One region of the Thermoanaerobacterium sp. CMT5567-10 genome, then DNA from elsewhere that is predicted to be linked to it. Evidence: predicted binding sites of a transcription regulator. Region 1 holds the regulator's gene; the other holds the start of a gene.
What was found. The regulator HrcA, encoded in region 1, represses chaperone genes, less so after heat shock. The targets are predictions, from matches to a motif close to ATTAGCACTCANNNNNNNTGAGTGCTAAT.
Positions count from the first base shown of each region.

Region 2: the regulator HrcA is predicted to act here: its motif matches at 1,968-1,996, upstream of groES (co-chaperone GroES).

Region 1 is NZ_CP130558.2:325,515-333,650, forward strand. It holds gene dnaK (molecular chaperone DnaK) at 1-1,039, opposite strand, end outside; gene grpE (nucleotide exchange factor GrpE) at 1,064-1,726, opposite strand; gene hrcA (heat-inducible transcriptional repressor HrcA) at 1,732-2,766, opposite strand; gene hemW (radical SAM family heme chaperone HemW) at 2,860-3,990, opposite strand; gene lepA (translation elongation factor 4) at 3,983-5,800, opposite strand; gene Q2T46_RS01800 (hypothetical protein) at 5,843-6,103, opposite strand; gene Q2T46_RS01805 (glycosyltransferase family 4 protein) at 6,109-7,233, opposite strand; gene Q2T46_RS01810 (hypothetical protein) at 7,239-8,136, opposite strand, start outside.
Region 2 is NZ_CP130558.2:2,373,195-2,381,330, forward strand. It holds gene Q2T46_RS12010 (hypothetical protein) at 49-234, shown strand; gene Q2T46_RS12015 (hypothetical protein) at 351-533, shown strand; gene Q2T46_RS12020 (hypothetical protein) at 792-1,817, shown strand; gene groES (co-chaperone GroES) at 2,017-2,301, shown strand; gene groL (chaperonin GroEL) at 2,315-3,940, shown strand; purine riboswitch at 4,021-4,118, shown strand; gene guaB (IMP dehydrogenase) at 4,207-5,661, shown strand; gene guaA (glutamine-hydrolyzing GMP synthase) at 5,675-7,213, shown strand; gene Q2T46_RS12045 (Fic family protein) at 7,655-8,136, opposite strand, start outside.

The sequences.
Region 1 (8,136 bases):
CAGCTCCAATTGCAACACATTCATCTGGGTTTATGCCTTTATGAGGCTCTTTCCCCATTATTCTTTTTACTGTCTCTTGAACAAATGGTATTCTTGTTGAACCACCAACTAAAATAACTTTATCTATATCAGATGGACTAAGCTTCGCATCGCTTAATGCACGATTTACTGGTTCAACTGTAGATTGTACTAAATCATTTATAAGTTCCTCAAATTTCGCTCTTGTCAAGTTAACATCTATATGTTTTGGTCCTGTAGCATCAGCTGTTATAAATGGTAAATTTATATTAGCTGTCGTAGCAGAAGAAAGCTCTATCTTTGCTTTTTCAGCAGCATCTTTTAATCTCTGCATTGCCATCTTATCATTTCTTAAATCAATTCCATATTCTTTCTTAAAGTTGTCTGCGAGCCAATCCATTATTCTCTGGTCAAAATCGTCACCACCTAAGTGGTTATTACCACTAGTTGCTAGAACCTCAAATACTCCATCTCCTATCTCGAGAATGGAAACATCAAATGTACCGCCACCTAAGTCATACACCATAATTTTTTGATTTCCTTGTTTATCTAATCCATATGCCAATGATGCAGCCGTTGGCTCGTTGATAATTCTCTTTACATCCAATCCTGCTATTCTACCAGCATCTTTAGTAGCCTGCCTTTGGCTATCATTAAAGTATGCTGGTACAGTTATTACTGCTTCGGTTACTTTCTCGCCAAGATATGCTTCAGCATCTGCTTTTAACTTCTGTAAAATCATAGCTGATATTTCTTGTGGTGTATAGCTTTTTCCATCAATCGTAACACGATAATCTGAACCCATATGTCTTTTTATTGACATTACTGTCCTCTCTGGATTTGTTATAGCCTGCCTTTTTGCTACCTGACCTACTAATCTTTCACCTTCTTTTGTAAAAGCAACAACTGACGGTGTAGTCCTAGCACCTTCAGAATTTGGTATAACTACTGGTTGTCCTCCTTCCATCACAGCTACACACGAAAAAGTTGTACCAAGATCAATTCCTATAATTTTTCCCATCGTCTTTTCCTCCTATTTAAATATTTATTTTGCTACTTTGACCATACTTGGTCTTATTACTTTATTATTAAACATATATCCCTTTTGAAATACTTCAATTATTTCATTTTCTTTTTTGCCATCTGCCTCTTCCTGCATTACAGCGTGATGTTTGTATGGATCAAACATCATTCCTAAAGACTCTATTTCTTTCACACCCATTTTTTCTAAAATACCTTTAAATTGTTTATAAATTAAGTTAATACCTTCTTTGAAGGACCCATTTTCGCCATTATCATCATATTGAGTTTCAAGGGCTCTTTCAAAATTATCTATAACAGGCAATATGTCTAGTATCACCTGTTCTTTACCATATTCAACGAGATCTGCTTTTTCTTTTTCTGTTCGCCTTCTATAGTTCTCAAATTCAGCTTTTAATCTTTGAGCCATTTCTAGATACTCGTTAGCTTCTTCCTCTTTTTGTTTTAACTTATTTTTCAATTCTTCAATTTCTCCTTCGTCATTGTTCTTTTCTTCATTTGAATTATCACTTTCTACATTTTTCTCATCTTTACTGGTATTATGAGAAGAATCAATGTCAGCACTATCTTCGCTGTTTAAATTTTCATTATCATATGCAACTTCTTTTCCATTATTATTTTCTTTTTCATTTGTTTGATATTCTATCGTTTCTTTTTCTTTATCCAATTGTTTCACCTCTTATTTCCTTGATATATATATGATAAAACTTTTGATAGTTCGTTAGACATCATATTTATCTCATTTATAAGCCTTTTGTAATTCATTCTTGTAGGCCCTATTATGCCAAAGGTACCAACAATTTCACCATTTATTTTGTAGGTAGATTTTATAATACTTAAATCCCACATTTCTTCAAATTTGCTTTCGCTACCTATAGTGACTTCTATTGAGTCATCCTCAGGTTCCAATACCGAATTCATGATATCCCTGTTATCAATCAAATCAAAAAACGTCTTGGCTTTAAAAAGATCTTTGTATTCAGGAAAATTAAGAATATTAGAAATTCCTTCCGAATACAAATCTGTTTCATCCATCTGCTTTAAACCATTTAAAATTGTATCTGTAATTTTATCTATAAAACCTATAGCGCTGCCAGACTCTTTTTTAATTTCATCCCTTAACGTTTTATCAACTTCTCTTTTTCTTTTTCCAATCATTTTATTATTAATGAGGTTATTTAAAAACTCAAATAAATTGCTATCAATATTGTCTTTCAGGCTTATTAAATAATTTTTCATAATGCCTGATTCTGTCATTACAAGAAGTATTAATTTGTTGGAATCAACAGGTAATATCTGTATTCTTTTAATCGTGTTTTCATCAATTCGTGGCATTTTTACTACAATAGTGTGATTAGTAATGCTTGATAACAATTTTGCATACTTTTTTACAATCTCGTCAATTTCTGCAAACACTTCATTAACAGAGTCACTTTCATAATCATATGTTTCATTTAAATAGTGCTCTAATATATTATTAACATAAAACCTGTATCCTTTATCTGATGGGATTCTACCTGCCGATGTATGTGGCTGTTCGAGATAACCCATTTCTTCCAAGTCAGCCATCTCATTTCTAATTGTTGCAGAACTTACACCAAGGTCATAGCGTTTTGCTATTGTACGAGATCCAATTGGCTCTGCCGTCAAAATATAGTCATTAATTACTGCTTCTAATATCCTCTTCTTCCTATCATCTAACGGCATATTCACCACCCCAAATTCTTTTATTAGCACTCTTAGCTAGAGAGTGCTAATCACGATTTAAAAATACCACTATTGTGGATATTTGTCAATACTCTAAATTAAAAAATCCTCAAACACATTATTTGATACATCAACTCCTCTCCGAGTAAGCCTAATATTGTCACCTTCTCTGATTAAAAGATTTAATTCAATATTTTTATCAATAGCATTTTTAAATATCGAAAACATGCTTTTTCCAAATCTAGTCTTAAAATCTTTATCATAAACACCATCCATCATTCTAAGTCCTAAAAACATGTATTCAGACATTTTATCTTTCTCATCCAGCACATCAATATCTTCAATCGCATATCCTGTACGGTTTATCATTTCTATGTACTTTTTTATGTCTTTTGCATTTCCACATCGTCTATTGTCTACAAAAGAATAAGCCCCAGGGCCAAAACCTATATATTGTAAATCCTTCCAATAGAGTGTATTGTGACGACATTCATAACCTGGTATCGCATAATTTGATATTTCATAATGTTTAAAACCACTTTTCTGTAAAAATTCAATGCTATAATGATACATCATCATTTCAAATTCATCATCTGTCGGTATGAACTTATTTTCTTCATACAATTTATAAAATACTGTTCCCTCTTCTAAAATCAATCCATAGCATGAAACATGAGTGGGCTTTAATGATACTACATTTGACAATGTTTCTTTAAAGTCATCAAATGTCTGATCTGGCAGTGAGTACATAATATCAATATTTATATTATCAAAATATTTAGTTATCATATCATAATTTTCTATGAAGTCATGTATCGTATGAATTCTGCCTATTTTCTTTAGCAACCTATCCTGCCAAGCCTGCAAACCTATGCTTATTCTATTTATGCCTATTCTTTTATATGTCTTAAGTTTCTCATCGTCAATCAATCCAGGATTTAATTCTATAGATATTTCTGCGTCATTGCTAATATCATAATATTTGTAAATTTCATCTAATATATTTTCTATATAAAAGGGAGGCAAGACATTAGGCGTACCTCCACCTATATATATAGATGTAAATATATCTTTTAGTTCATCTTTTCTGTTTCTAATCTCCTTTATTATAGCTTCTTTAAAAGGCTTAAAACTATCTTCCATATTGGCATACGAGTTAAAGTCACAATAATAGCATTTCCTTTTGCAGAAAGGAATATGAATATAAATACCTGATCTAATCATTGTCATCATCAAGCTTCAGAATTGACATAAAAGCCTCTTGAGGAATTTCTACTTTTCCTATTTGCCTCATTCTCTTTTTGCCTTCTTTTTGTTTCTCTAGTAACTTTTTCTTCCTCGTTACATCCCCGCCATAGCATTTTGCCAGCACATTTTTTCTTAGCGCTTTTACAGTTTCCCTAGCTATTATCTTTGATCCTATAGCTGCCTGTATAGGTATTTCAAAAAGATGCCTTGGTATATTCTCTTTCAGCCTTTCAGTCATCTTCCTGGCTCTTTCGTAAGCCTTATCTTTGTGAACTATCATAGACAAAGCATCTACAATTTCACCGTTAATAAGTATATCCAACTTTACAAGATCTGACGTCTTATAACCTTTTAACTCATAGTCTAAAGAAGCATAACCTTTTGTCCTTGACTTAAGTGCATCAAAGAAATCATATATTATTTCGTTTAAAGGTATGTCATATTTTATCAATACTCTTGTTGGCTCGAGATAATCCATACCTTGATATATGCCCCTTCTATCTTGACACAGTTCCATTATAGGGCCAACGTAATCTGTCGGCGACATTATCGTCGCAGTGATAATAGGCTCTTCTATATGGTCTATTTCTGTTGGCTCAGGTAAATTTGCTGGATTGTCAAGCTCAATTATTTCACCGTTTGTCTTGTATACCTTGTAAATTACGCCTGGAGCTGTGGTCACTAAATTCAGATTATATTCTCTTTCCAGTCTTTCTTGTACTATGTCCATATGCAAAAGTCCTAAAAACCCACACCTAAAGCCAAATCCAAGAGCCGCCGATGTATCAGGTTCAAATGTTAGAGATGCATCATTTAATTGCAGTTTTAAGAGTGCATCTTTTAAATTCTCATAATCTTCCCCTTCTGCCGGATATATTCCACAGTAAACCATCGGTGTGACTTTTTTATATCCCGGCAATGGCTCTGATGCTGGAAATTCAGCATTTGTTATAGTATCGCCAACTCGAGTGTCTCTTACATTTTTTATACTTGCTGCAACATACCCTACATCACCGGCAGACAGGAAATCAACAGGACTTAAATTAGGTCTGAAAATTCCTACTTCTGTCACCTCAAATTCTTTCCCCGTCGACATCATCTTTATCTTATCACCTTGTTTTAACGTGCCATCAAAGATCCTTATAAAACTAATAGCTCCTTTATAATTATCGTAAAATGAATCAAATATTAAGGCCTTCAAAGGCTTATCCGGATCTCCAGATGGAGCTGGGATTCGTTTTACAATGGCTTCCAGCACTTCTTCAATGCCTATCCCTTCTTTTGCCGAAATAAGAAGTGAATCTTCTGCGTCTATTCCTATCACGTCCTCTATCTCTTTCTTTACAAAATCAGGATCTGCCGATGGAAGATCTATCTTATTTATAACAGGTACAATCTCAAGATCATGTTCTAATGCTAAATACAAGTTTGCCAGTGTTTGTGCTTCAATTCCTTGTGTAGCATCTACAACAAGCAAAGCACCTTCACAAGCCGCAATACTTCTGGATACCTCATATGTAAAATCAACATGACCAGGAGTATCTATAAGATTTAACTCGTATTCCTCCCCGTCTTTTGCTTTGTATATAAGGCGGACAGGCTGTAGTTTTATCGTTATACCCCTTTCTCTTTCAAGATCCATGCTGTCTAAAACCTGCTCTTCCATCTCTCTTTCCGTCAATACACCCGTTCTTTCAATCAATCTATCTGCCAGCGTCGATTTCCCATGGTCTATATGCGCAATAATGCAAAAATTTCTTATGTTTTCCTTGTTAACCTTTGACATTTCAAACCTCCTTCACACATATTAATATTATAGCATAAAAAATTAGTTATAAAGAGATTTGAAAATATCAAGTACACCTTTTAGTGAAAATTGCTTATTTTCACCAAAAAGTGTTATATCAATGAAATTTCTTTCAATATTAATCTTAAATAAGTTTTGTTTAGCTTCCCCTGTTGTAAGTGTATTAAATGTATAATCAACTCGAAATAGGCAAAGCACAATAAAGATTATATAAATTGATAAAAGAAAGTATATACGCCTTATTTTTCTTAATCTTTCCTTTCTTTCTTTAACTCTGCTCAAACTTTTCATTTCCTCCTAAGATTTTCATACAAAGTATCTATTTTATTTAACATCTTTTCTTTTGAAAAATTATTTACGATATATTCTCTGCCTTTTTTTGAAAATTTATTTCTCAAATCAGCATTTGTTGCAAGAATTTCAATGGCATTCGCTAAATCATTTGGACTTTCAGGATTCACAATTATTCCATCTTCATTATTTTTTATTATCTCAGGTATTCCACCTACATTTGTTGCAATAACTGGCACACCTAATGCCATCGCTTCAGCAACTGAAACGCCGAAGCCTTCACTATGTGACGGTAAAACAAAGATATCTATATTCCTTAAAAAATCTTTTATATCATTTCTATACCCTAAAAACTGAATATTTTCAAGTTTCGCTTCTTTTGCCATATCCTGTAGATAATTAAGATACGGTCCATCACCTGCCACAAACGCAAAGACTTTTACTCTACCTTTAAGTATTTCCAATGCTTTTATCAAATCTTGCACACCTTTCGATGGTATCAGCCTTGAGATGCAGCCAATTAATAATGTATCAGATTCTAAATTGTATTCCTTTCTTAAATCGAGAAATGGATTATCTTGATATGTAGATAAATCAACGCAATTATAAATCACATTGACTTTTTCAGGATCTATATTTTCTTCATCTACAATTGCTTTTTTCAATGCTTCTGATACAGTTATTATTGCATTTGTCCTCTTGTTTAAACATTTATTCATACCGAGATAAAGTCTCTTCTTTATCTTATTCATCCTTCTATATTCTGGAAAATTGTGTACTGTCATAACAACCTTTGAGTTACATCCAAGACATGCTAATCTTCCGACAAGAGACGCCTTTGCCCCGTGAAAGTGAACTATTTCCGGCTTAAAATCTTTTATCATATTGCGAATTCTAATAATCGCATTTGCATCTTTTGAAACATTTAATCCATCGCAAATATCAACATGATAAACTAAAACTCCATTTTTACGCAAATAATCACTTGTGTTTTTGTCAAAAGAACATCCTACTGCCAATTGATACTTTTCTTTATCAAGGCCAAGCAGTATAGACAATAAATGCTTTTTCATTCCTCCTTCAGCCGCCCTTATTATATGCATGACTTTTATTTTTCCCATTTATATCAGCTCCTAGATTCAACCTCTCTATTCTCATCGATAATAAAATCAATAAGCATTGGTCCTGTATAAACCATCATAGTTGCAGCGGCAACAACACCTGAATCATTGAAAATAAGGGCAAAAATGCTTCCAACTATCGTTGAAAAAAAGCATATATAAATAAATCTGTGCTCGTTTAATATTTTCTTCATGGATCCCATCGGTTTATAAAAAAGTACAAAAAGCACAAATATCAGAGTAATCAATACCTTACTCCAAAGCGAATATCTAAAAAGCTTCAAATTCATGCTTATTTTTCTTATAAATATTTGAAAAAGCGGGTAAAGTCCATCATTTTTAACCAGATTAAATGTTTGTCCTATATGGGTCTGCTGTGAAACTGGTCTCAAAGAATCGGCATAAAACATTAAAAGCAGCAAAGCAACTATGCTTATAGCAACTATTGAAATATTTTTTAAATTCAACCTTTTCCCAAATAAATACATAGTAGACACAGAAAAAGCAGCAAACGCAGCTATACTGCCACCGACATTTGTCCCAACAGAAGGTGATGCTATAAAGTAGAGTGCAGCTATATATATTAGTACATTGGCAAATATTAAATATTTTTTATTTGCTTTATTAAACACCTCAAATGATAAAAGATTAAAGCACAATGTTGCCCCAATCAAGATTCCCATATACTCGTTGCCGATTCCATAAAACCTTGCTCCCGCAATGGCATCATAGCTTAAGAAAGAATTTTTTAAAAGATTATAACCAGTTAACATATCAATGATTAAAATAGCCGCTGTTAAAAAAGCAATAGAAAAATATCGAAAACTGCTTTTGCTGCTTATATTATAGAAAATTAAAGCAAAAAACAGCGTCATTGAAGCAATCCCTAAAATGCTAATAGGT
Region 2 (8,136 bases), 970 kb from region 1:
GAGCCTAAGGCTTGATGTAAATTTTAAAATTTAAAAAGGAGGATTATCATGGCTGGAACAAGTTCAGTATTTGGCGAAAGCAATTTGCTGTTCTTCTTCTTAATACTCGTTGTTCTGATGGGCGGCGGATGGTTTGGCGGAACATGGTCAATGGAAACATTGCTGTTCTTCTTCGTACTATTAGTCATAATTATGGACGGTGGAATGGGATTATTCCTAAATCAAGTCAAATAAATAAGTGGTCCTATCTTTTGGTAGGACCATTTATTGTTACATAAAAATTAAATCAATATCAATAATGAAATGATTAGAATATAATGAATTAAAGTAAATTTTATGGAGCTGATTTTATGACTATATCAGGAAATACACTGCTTTTTTTCTTTGTTATATTGACGGTTGTGATGGATGTTAAGTTTGAATTTGAAGATTTATTGTTTTTTTTCTTGCTACTAGTAGTATTGCAGCAAGACAAACCTCGCAAACATGCAAGACGATTCTTATGGTCATTGGCCACCATGAACTTTCAGTAACAATATTTATGGCATTACGTATAATGTATTAGGTCCATGAGGCCAAAAAATAAAGGGGGTATTTATATGCCTGAAGGAAAAGGAGCATCATGGTGCGGCGGATGGATCTGGATTATAATAGTGATACTGATAATCTTCTTGCTGGTCCCAGGCGTATTTGTGGTGGATAAGAAATAAAAAGTATAGGGCAGGTGATAATGAGCCTGCCCTATACATATATTAAGTTATGAAGATAATTTTAAAAGTGGGGGATTGGTTGTGGATAAAGAAAGATTATTAAAAGTGTTGATAATTGAACTGTTTATAATTTTTTTTATTAGGTTTCAAATTTTTGAAGGGCTAAGCTTTGAGGAAGAAAAGCTGCTTTTAAAGAAAAAAGAAGAAGACGAGATAATCGAATATGACGAAACTAATCTACATGAATACGAAAATATGTTAAAAGACAAAAGAGAAAATACTTTAGATATATTTGAGATTATTGAAAAAGGGAAAAACTTTATGGGAAGTGTAAAACCATATTTGCACAGAAGAGAACAGTATTACATAGACATTTTTACAAAGATAGCAGAAATACTAGAGTGCCACAAGCAGTTGATTGAATATCAAAATCAAGGGACAGAAATTCAAGAAGACAATTTCGACCAAATAGGAATGCTTAAAGCAGTAAAGCCTTATATGAAACAAGACAAGCAAATAATAATAGATAAATTTATTAAGCTTCATGAAGGAATACAAAACCTTAATGAAAAGATGAAAAAATATGAGATGGAAGATAATAAAAACAATGTTATAGATAAGATTTTAGATATATTTGAAGCCTTAAAACCAGTTATTCCGGATGATAAACAGGACATGGCTGAGAAGATAATAAAAAACATAAAACTTGTAGAGGCTTTAAATAAGGCAGAAAGCATAATGAATTCAAAAAACAGTGCAGATAAAGATAAAAAAGAAAGCAATACGGAATCTAATACAAGGAGTGATTCAGTGGATATTCCTAAAAACATTGAAAAATCAGAAGAAATTGAATCAGATGTAAATAATTTAAAAGAAGTTGTAGATAGCCTGGAGGATGCTGACGATGGCAATGAAGATGACGGAAAACAAAATCTAGGTTTGACATCACAGCAGTCGGCTGTTGTAGATAGCCTGAAATCAATGCTTACGAAGGAACAGCAGCAGTTTATGTACAATATGATTAATTATTTAAAACAGCAAAGTGCAGATGGTAACTTTGAGAATAATGAGAATGACAGAAAAGATGTAGATGGTGCAGGTGGCTAAAACCTGCATTTTTTTATGTAAATTGAATATTAACGGTATAAATAAAAGATAAATGGGAAAAATCTATTATAATCGCTTAAAACAATGAAAAACGGTGAAATTTGAGATTTGCCATGAACTTGTAATTAAACTAATATAAAAAGTGTGATGATTAGCACTCACGCATGATGAGTGCTAATAAATTTCAAGGAGGGATATTATGAGATTAAAACCACTTGGTGACAGAGTTGTCGTAAAAGTTACTGAAGCTGAGGAAGTTACAAAGGGCGGTATCGTATTGCCTGGTACTGCAAAAGAGAAACCTCAACAAGGCGAAGTGCTTGCTGTCGGCTCTGGAGAATACATAGATGGCAAAAGAGTCGAGCTGGAAGTTAAAGTAGGAGATAAAGTAATATTCTCAAAATACGCTGGAACAGAAGTTAAATTAGACGGTGAAGAATATCTTCTTTTAAGACAAAACGACATATTAGCTATAGTTGAATAAGGAGGTAGAAAAAATGGCGAAGAAAATATTATACGGTGAAGATGCAAGAAAGGCTCTTGAAAGAGGCGTTAATGCTGTTGCTAATACAGTAAAAGTTACATTGGGACCAAGAGGCCGCAATGTTGTTTTAGATAAGAAGTACGGTTCACCAACTATAACAAATGATGGTGTTACAATAGCAAGAGAAATTGAATTAGAAGATCCCTTTGAAAATCAAGGTGCACAGCTTTTAAAAGAAGTTGCAACAAAGACGAATGATGTTGCAGGTGATGGTACGACAACAGCTACAGTACTGGCACAAGCTATGGTTTTAGAAGGCTTGAGAAACTTGGCTGCTGGAGCTAACCCGATGCTTTTAAGGCGCGGTATGGCAAAAGCTGTAGATGCTGCCGTTGAAGGATTAAAGAATATTTCAAAGCCTGTAGAAGGTAAAGATTCTATTGCACATGTTGCAGCAATTTCAGCTGCTGATGAAGAGATCGGTAACTTGATAGCAGAAGCAATGGATAAAGTCGGCAAAGATGGTGTAATAACAGTAGAAGAATCAAAATCAATGAACACAACAATTGAAATAGTTGAAGGTATGCAATTTGACAGAGGATATATTTCACAGTACATGGTAACTGATACAGACAAGATGGAAGCAGTTTTAGACGATCCACTAATACTTATCACAGACAAAAAATTGTCAAACATTCAAGACTTGCTGCCATTGCTTGAACAAGTAGTACAGCAAGGAAAGAAGCTTTTGATTATTGCAGATGATGTTGAAGGTGAAGCACTGGCAACATTAGTTGTAAATAAATTAAGAGGCACATTTACATGTGTCGCTGTAAAAGCTCCAGGATTTGGCGATAGACGTAAAGAAATGCTTCAAGATATAGCTATTTTGACAGGTGGTCAAGTAATATCTGAAGAAGTAGGTATCGATTTGAAAGAAGCAAAAATAGAAATGCTTGGCCGTGCAAGACAAGTAAAAGTAACAAAAGAAAATACAACAATAGTTGACGGAGCAGGAAATGCTGCTGACATAAAGAACAGAATCAACCAAATAAAGATTCAAATTGAAGAAACAACTTCTGATTATGATAGAGAAAAATTACAAGAAAGACTTGCAAAACTATCTGGCGGTGTTGCTGTAATTCAAGCTGGTGCTGCTACAGAAACAGAATTAAAAGAGAAGAAACACAGAATAGAAGATGCACTTTCAGCTACGAGAGCTGCTGTAGAAGAAGGTATAGTACCTGGCGGTGGTACAGCACTGTTAGATGTTATCCCAGAAGTACAAAAGGTCGTTGACTCACTGGAAGGTGACTTCAGGACAGGTGCTCAGATCGTACTGAGAGCATTAGAAGAACCAGTAAGGCAGATCGCAAGAAATGCTGGCGTAGATGGCTCAGTGATAATCGAGAAAATAAAAGAATCAAAAGATCCATCTTTTGGTTATGATGCATACAAAGAAGACTTTGTAGATATGTTAAAGGCAGGTATAGTTGACCCAACAAAGGTTACAAGATCAGCACTGCAAAATGCTGCATCTGTTGCATCGATGATACTGACAACAGAAGCAGTTGTTGCAGACATACCAGAGAAGAATCCGCCAGCACCAGCTCCAGGAGCAGGAATGGATATGATGTAAAAATAACCGGGTAATCCCCGGTTATTTTTTTGTCCTGTTGACATAGACACTTAAATCTGTTATATTGTTTAATAATTTAATAATTTTATAATTTTGATCCACATATAATCTGGTGAATAGGCACTAGAGTATCTACAAAGAGCCGTAACTCTTTACTATGGGGAGTTATTGTTATACTCTTTTTTGCCTGAACAAAAATTTATGTTCGGGCATTATTTATTATAAAGCTGAGGGAGATAATAATTAATGAAAGAAAGGGGATAAAAATGGAAAATAAGTTTGCAAAAGAAGGGTTAACATTTGATGATGTGTTGCTTATACCGGCAAAATCTGATGTGCTTCCAAAGGAGGTGGACACCAGAACACGCCTTACAAATAAAATAAAGTTAAATATACCTTTGATTAGCGCTGGAATGGATACAGTTACTGAATCAAGGCTTGCGATAGCTATAGCGCGAGAAGGTGGAATAGGCATAATACATAAAAATATGCCTATAGAAAGACAGGCTTTAGAGGTTGATAGGGTAAAAAGGTCGGAACACGGAGTCATAACTAATCCCTTTTATTTAACTCCGGATCACAGAATACAGGATGCTGTTGAGCTTATGGAAAGGTACAGAATTTCAGGCGTACCTATAACAGTTAACAATAAGCTGGTGGGAATAATTACAAATAGGGACATAAGATTTGAAAGCAATTTAGAAAGGCCAATAAAGGAAGTTATGACTAAAGAAAACTTGGTGACGGCACCTGTTGGCACGACTATGGATGAAGCAAGAGAAATACTTAAAAGACATAAAATCGAGAAATTGCCTCTCGTTGATGAAGATAATAATTTAAGGGGATTAATAACAATAAAAGATATAGAAAAGGCAGTGGAGTATCCTAATTCTGCGAAAGATTCTAGAGGAAGACTTCTTGTAGGTGCTGCTGTAGGCGTTTCATCAGATGTAATGGAAAGGGTTGAAGCCCTTGTCGATGCTAATGTGGATGTTATTGTAATAGATACGGCTCATGGACATTCTGTAGGTGTTTTAGATACGGTGGAGAAGATAAAGAATAGATTTCCAGATGTACAGATAATAGCTGGAAATGTCGCAACTGCAGAGGCTACAAGAGATTTAATTGAAAGAGGTGCTGATTGCGTTAAGGTAGGCATAGGTCCAGGGTCTATATGTACGACGAGAGTTGTAGCAGGTATTGGAGTACCTCAGATAACGGCAATTTATGACTGTGCAGAAGAAGCCGATAAATATGGTATACCTATAATTGCTGATGGTGGTATAAAATACAGCGGAGATATCGTCAAAGCGATTGCTGCTGGTGCATCTACAGTTATGATTGGAAGCCTTTTTGCTGGTACCGAAGAAAGTCCTGGCGAAGTGGAGATATATCAGGGAAGAAGTTACAAAGTTTACAGAGGAATGGGTTCAATTTCAGCAATGAAGAGTGGAAGTTCTGATCGCTATTTTCAAGAGGGCATGAAAAAGCTTGTTCCAGAAGGTGTAGAAGGCAGAGTGCCATATAAAGGACCTTTGAAAGACACTGTATACCAAATGATAGGTGGATTAAGAGCAGGAATGGGATATTGTGGTGTTCACAATATAGAAGAACTTAGGACAAAGACAAAATTTATAAAAATAACGAATGCAGGATTAACTGAAAGCCATCCGCATGATATAATAATTACAAAGGAGGCTCCAAATTATAGTATTAAATAAAAGGAGGATTTTAATGGGGATTAATAGAGAAGTCATATTGATTCTTGACTTCGGAGGACAATATACACAATTGATTGCAAGGCGAATAAGGGAAGCAAATGTTTTTTGTGAAATTGTTCCATACAACATAAAACCAGAAGAAATTGTAAAGAAACAGCCAAAAGGATTGGTATTGTCAGGCGGACCTGCTAGTGTATACGCAGAAAATGCACCAATATGCGACGAGGGTATTTTTAAATTAGATTATCCAATTCTCGGTATATGTTATGGTGCACAGCTTATGACCATGATACAGGGTGGTAAAGTTGCTGAAGCTCCTGTAAGGGAGTATGGCAAGACGGATGTTGTCATAAACAACAACATACCTTTGTTTAAAGGAATTGAAAAAGAGACAAGTTGTTGGATGAGCCACACAGATCAAATAGAACTGCCACCTAAAAATTTCAAAGTCGTTGCATCAACTGCAAACTGTCCGATTGCGGCAATTGCGAATGTAGAAGGAAGACAATATGCTGTACAATTTCATCCTGAAGTCATTCATACTCCAAGAGGTACTGAAATTATAAGAAATTTTCTATTCGAGATATGTGACTGTTCTGCAGATTGGACGATGGATTCATTGATCGAGCAGACAGTGAAAGAAATAAGGAAAAAGGTAGGGAAGGACAAGGTAGTCTGTGCATTAAGCGGTGGCGTTGATTCATCTGTTGCTGCAGTTTTAGTAAACAGAGCAATACACGATCAGCTTGTTTGTATATTTGTCGATAATGGTCTTTTAAGAAAAAATGAAGGAGAAAAAGTAGTTGAAACTTTCAAAAATAATTTTGATATGGAGATTATAAAAGTTGATGCAAAGGATAGGTTTTTGGAAAAGTTAAAAGGTGTGAAAGATCCTGAACAGAAAAGAAAGATAATAGGAAATGAATTTATCGAAGTGTTTAAAGAAGAAGCTAAAAAGATTGGGGATGTAAAATATCTCGTACAAGGGACACTTTATCCAGATGTTATCGAAAGCGGAAGCCCAGTTGCTTCAACAATAAAGAGCCATCACAATGTTGGCGGTCTTCCTGAAAATGTTGGCTTTGAGCTTATAGAGCCTTTAAGAATGCTTTTTAAAGACGAAGTAAGACAGGTAGGGAGAGAACTTGGCATGCCTGATGAAATTTTAAATAGGCAGCCTTTCCCAGGACCGGGGCTTGCAGTGAGGATACTTGGGGAAGTGACAGAAGAAAAATTAAACATATTAAGAGAAGCTGACAGCATAGTTTTGAGAGAGATGAAGAAAAATGGCTGGTATAACAACGTATGGCAATCATTTGCTGTGTTGCCTGACATAAAAAGTGTAGGAATAATGGGTGACGACAGGACATATGCATATCCTATTATCTTAAGGATTGTGGAAAGCAATGATGGAATGACGGCAGACTGGGTTAAGATTCCATATGATATACTTGAGGACATATCTACAAGCATTATAAATGAAGTGTATGGCGTAAACAGGGTGCTGTATGATATCACATCAAAACCGCCTGCTACAATTGAATGGGAATAACATCAAAAAATCCGGAAACCAGCATGAAACCTGGTATTCCGGATTTAATTTTTATGAAATCGTACCAAAAGCGTACCACTTTTAATTTTTATGCTATTTTTTCTACTTTTTCGAGATCAAAAACGACCGCTGCAGGAGTTTCATTTTTGATGGTAGCATGCCGATTTAGATCAGCAGCAACTTGCTCCATTTTGTTTGGATACAGATGGGCATAAGTAGACATGGCAACCTCGACAGTATCGTCCAGGCGCTCGGCCACGGCGACAATACTGTAACTGCACTGCCCCGATGATCAACCAAAGGATACCTGACACTGTTTCATATTTTCTTATACGATTGGCCACTCGTTCTTCAGCAGATGGAGCTATAGCTGCTTTGAACTGTTTATAGGGAACTTCTGGAAGCTTTATTCTGATCTGAGCACCGGGCTCTCATTTTATTTTAAGGTAGATTAGGAAAAGGGATATTCAATAATCTCATAATTTCCTTTTCAGACTCCAAAACGCGTTCGGCAATAAAGTCCATAAAAGGTTGATCATCATCATGAGCCTGCTCCAGTAAGCTAATATACTCATGACGTAAGACCGGTGGAATTATGGCCAGCATATAACCATCTTGAATAAGAGCTGTATTCATAAGCAACCGAGCAACTCTTCCGTTTCCATCTATGAAAGGATGAATAAATACAAACCGCTTATGCAGCTGGGCAGCAAATTGAACTGGATGGTATTTGTTACGCGCGGAGCATGCCCACTGGAATAGCTTTTTCATTTCCTCTTCTATCCGTTCTACTGGGCATACTTCATATTTTGAGCCGGTTATAAAGACCGGGCGATCGCGGTATTTTCCAGCTTCCTCGGAATCAATACCTGTATAGAACATTCGGTGCATTGTAAGGGCGTCTTCTTCTGTTATTCGGTAAC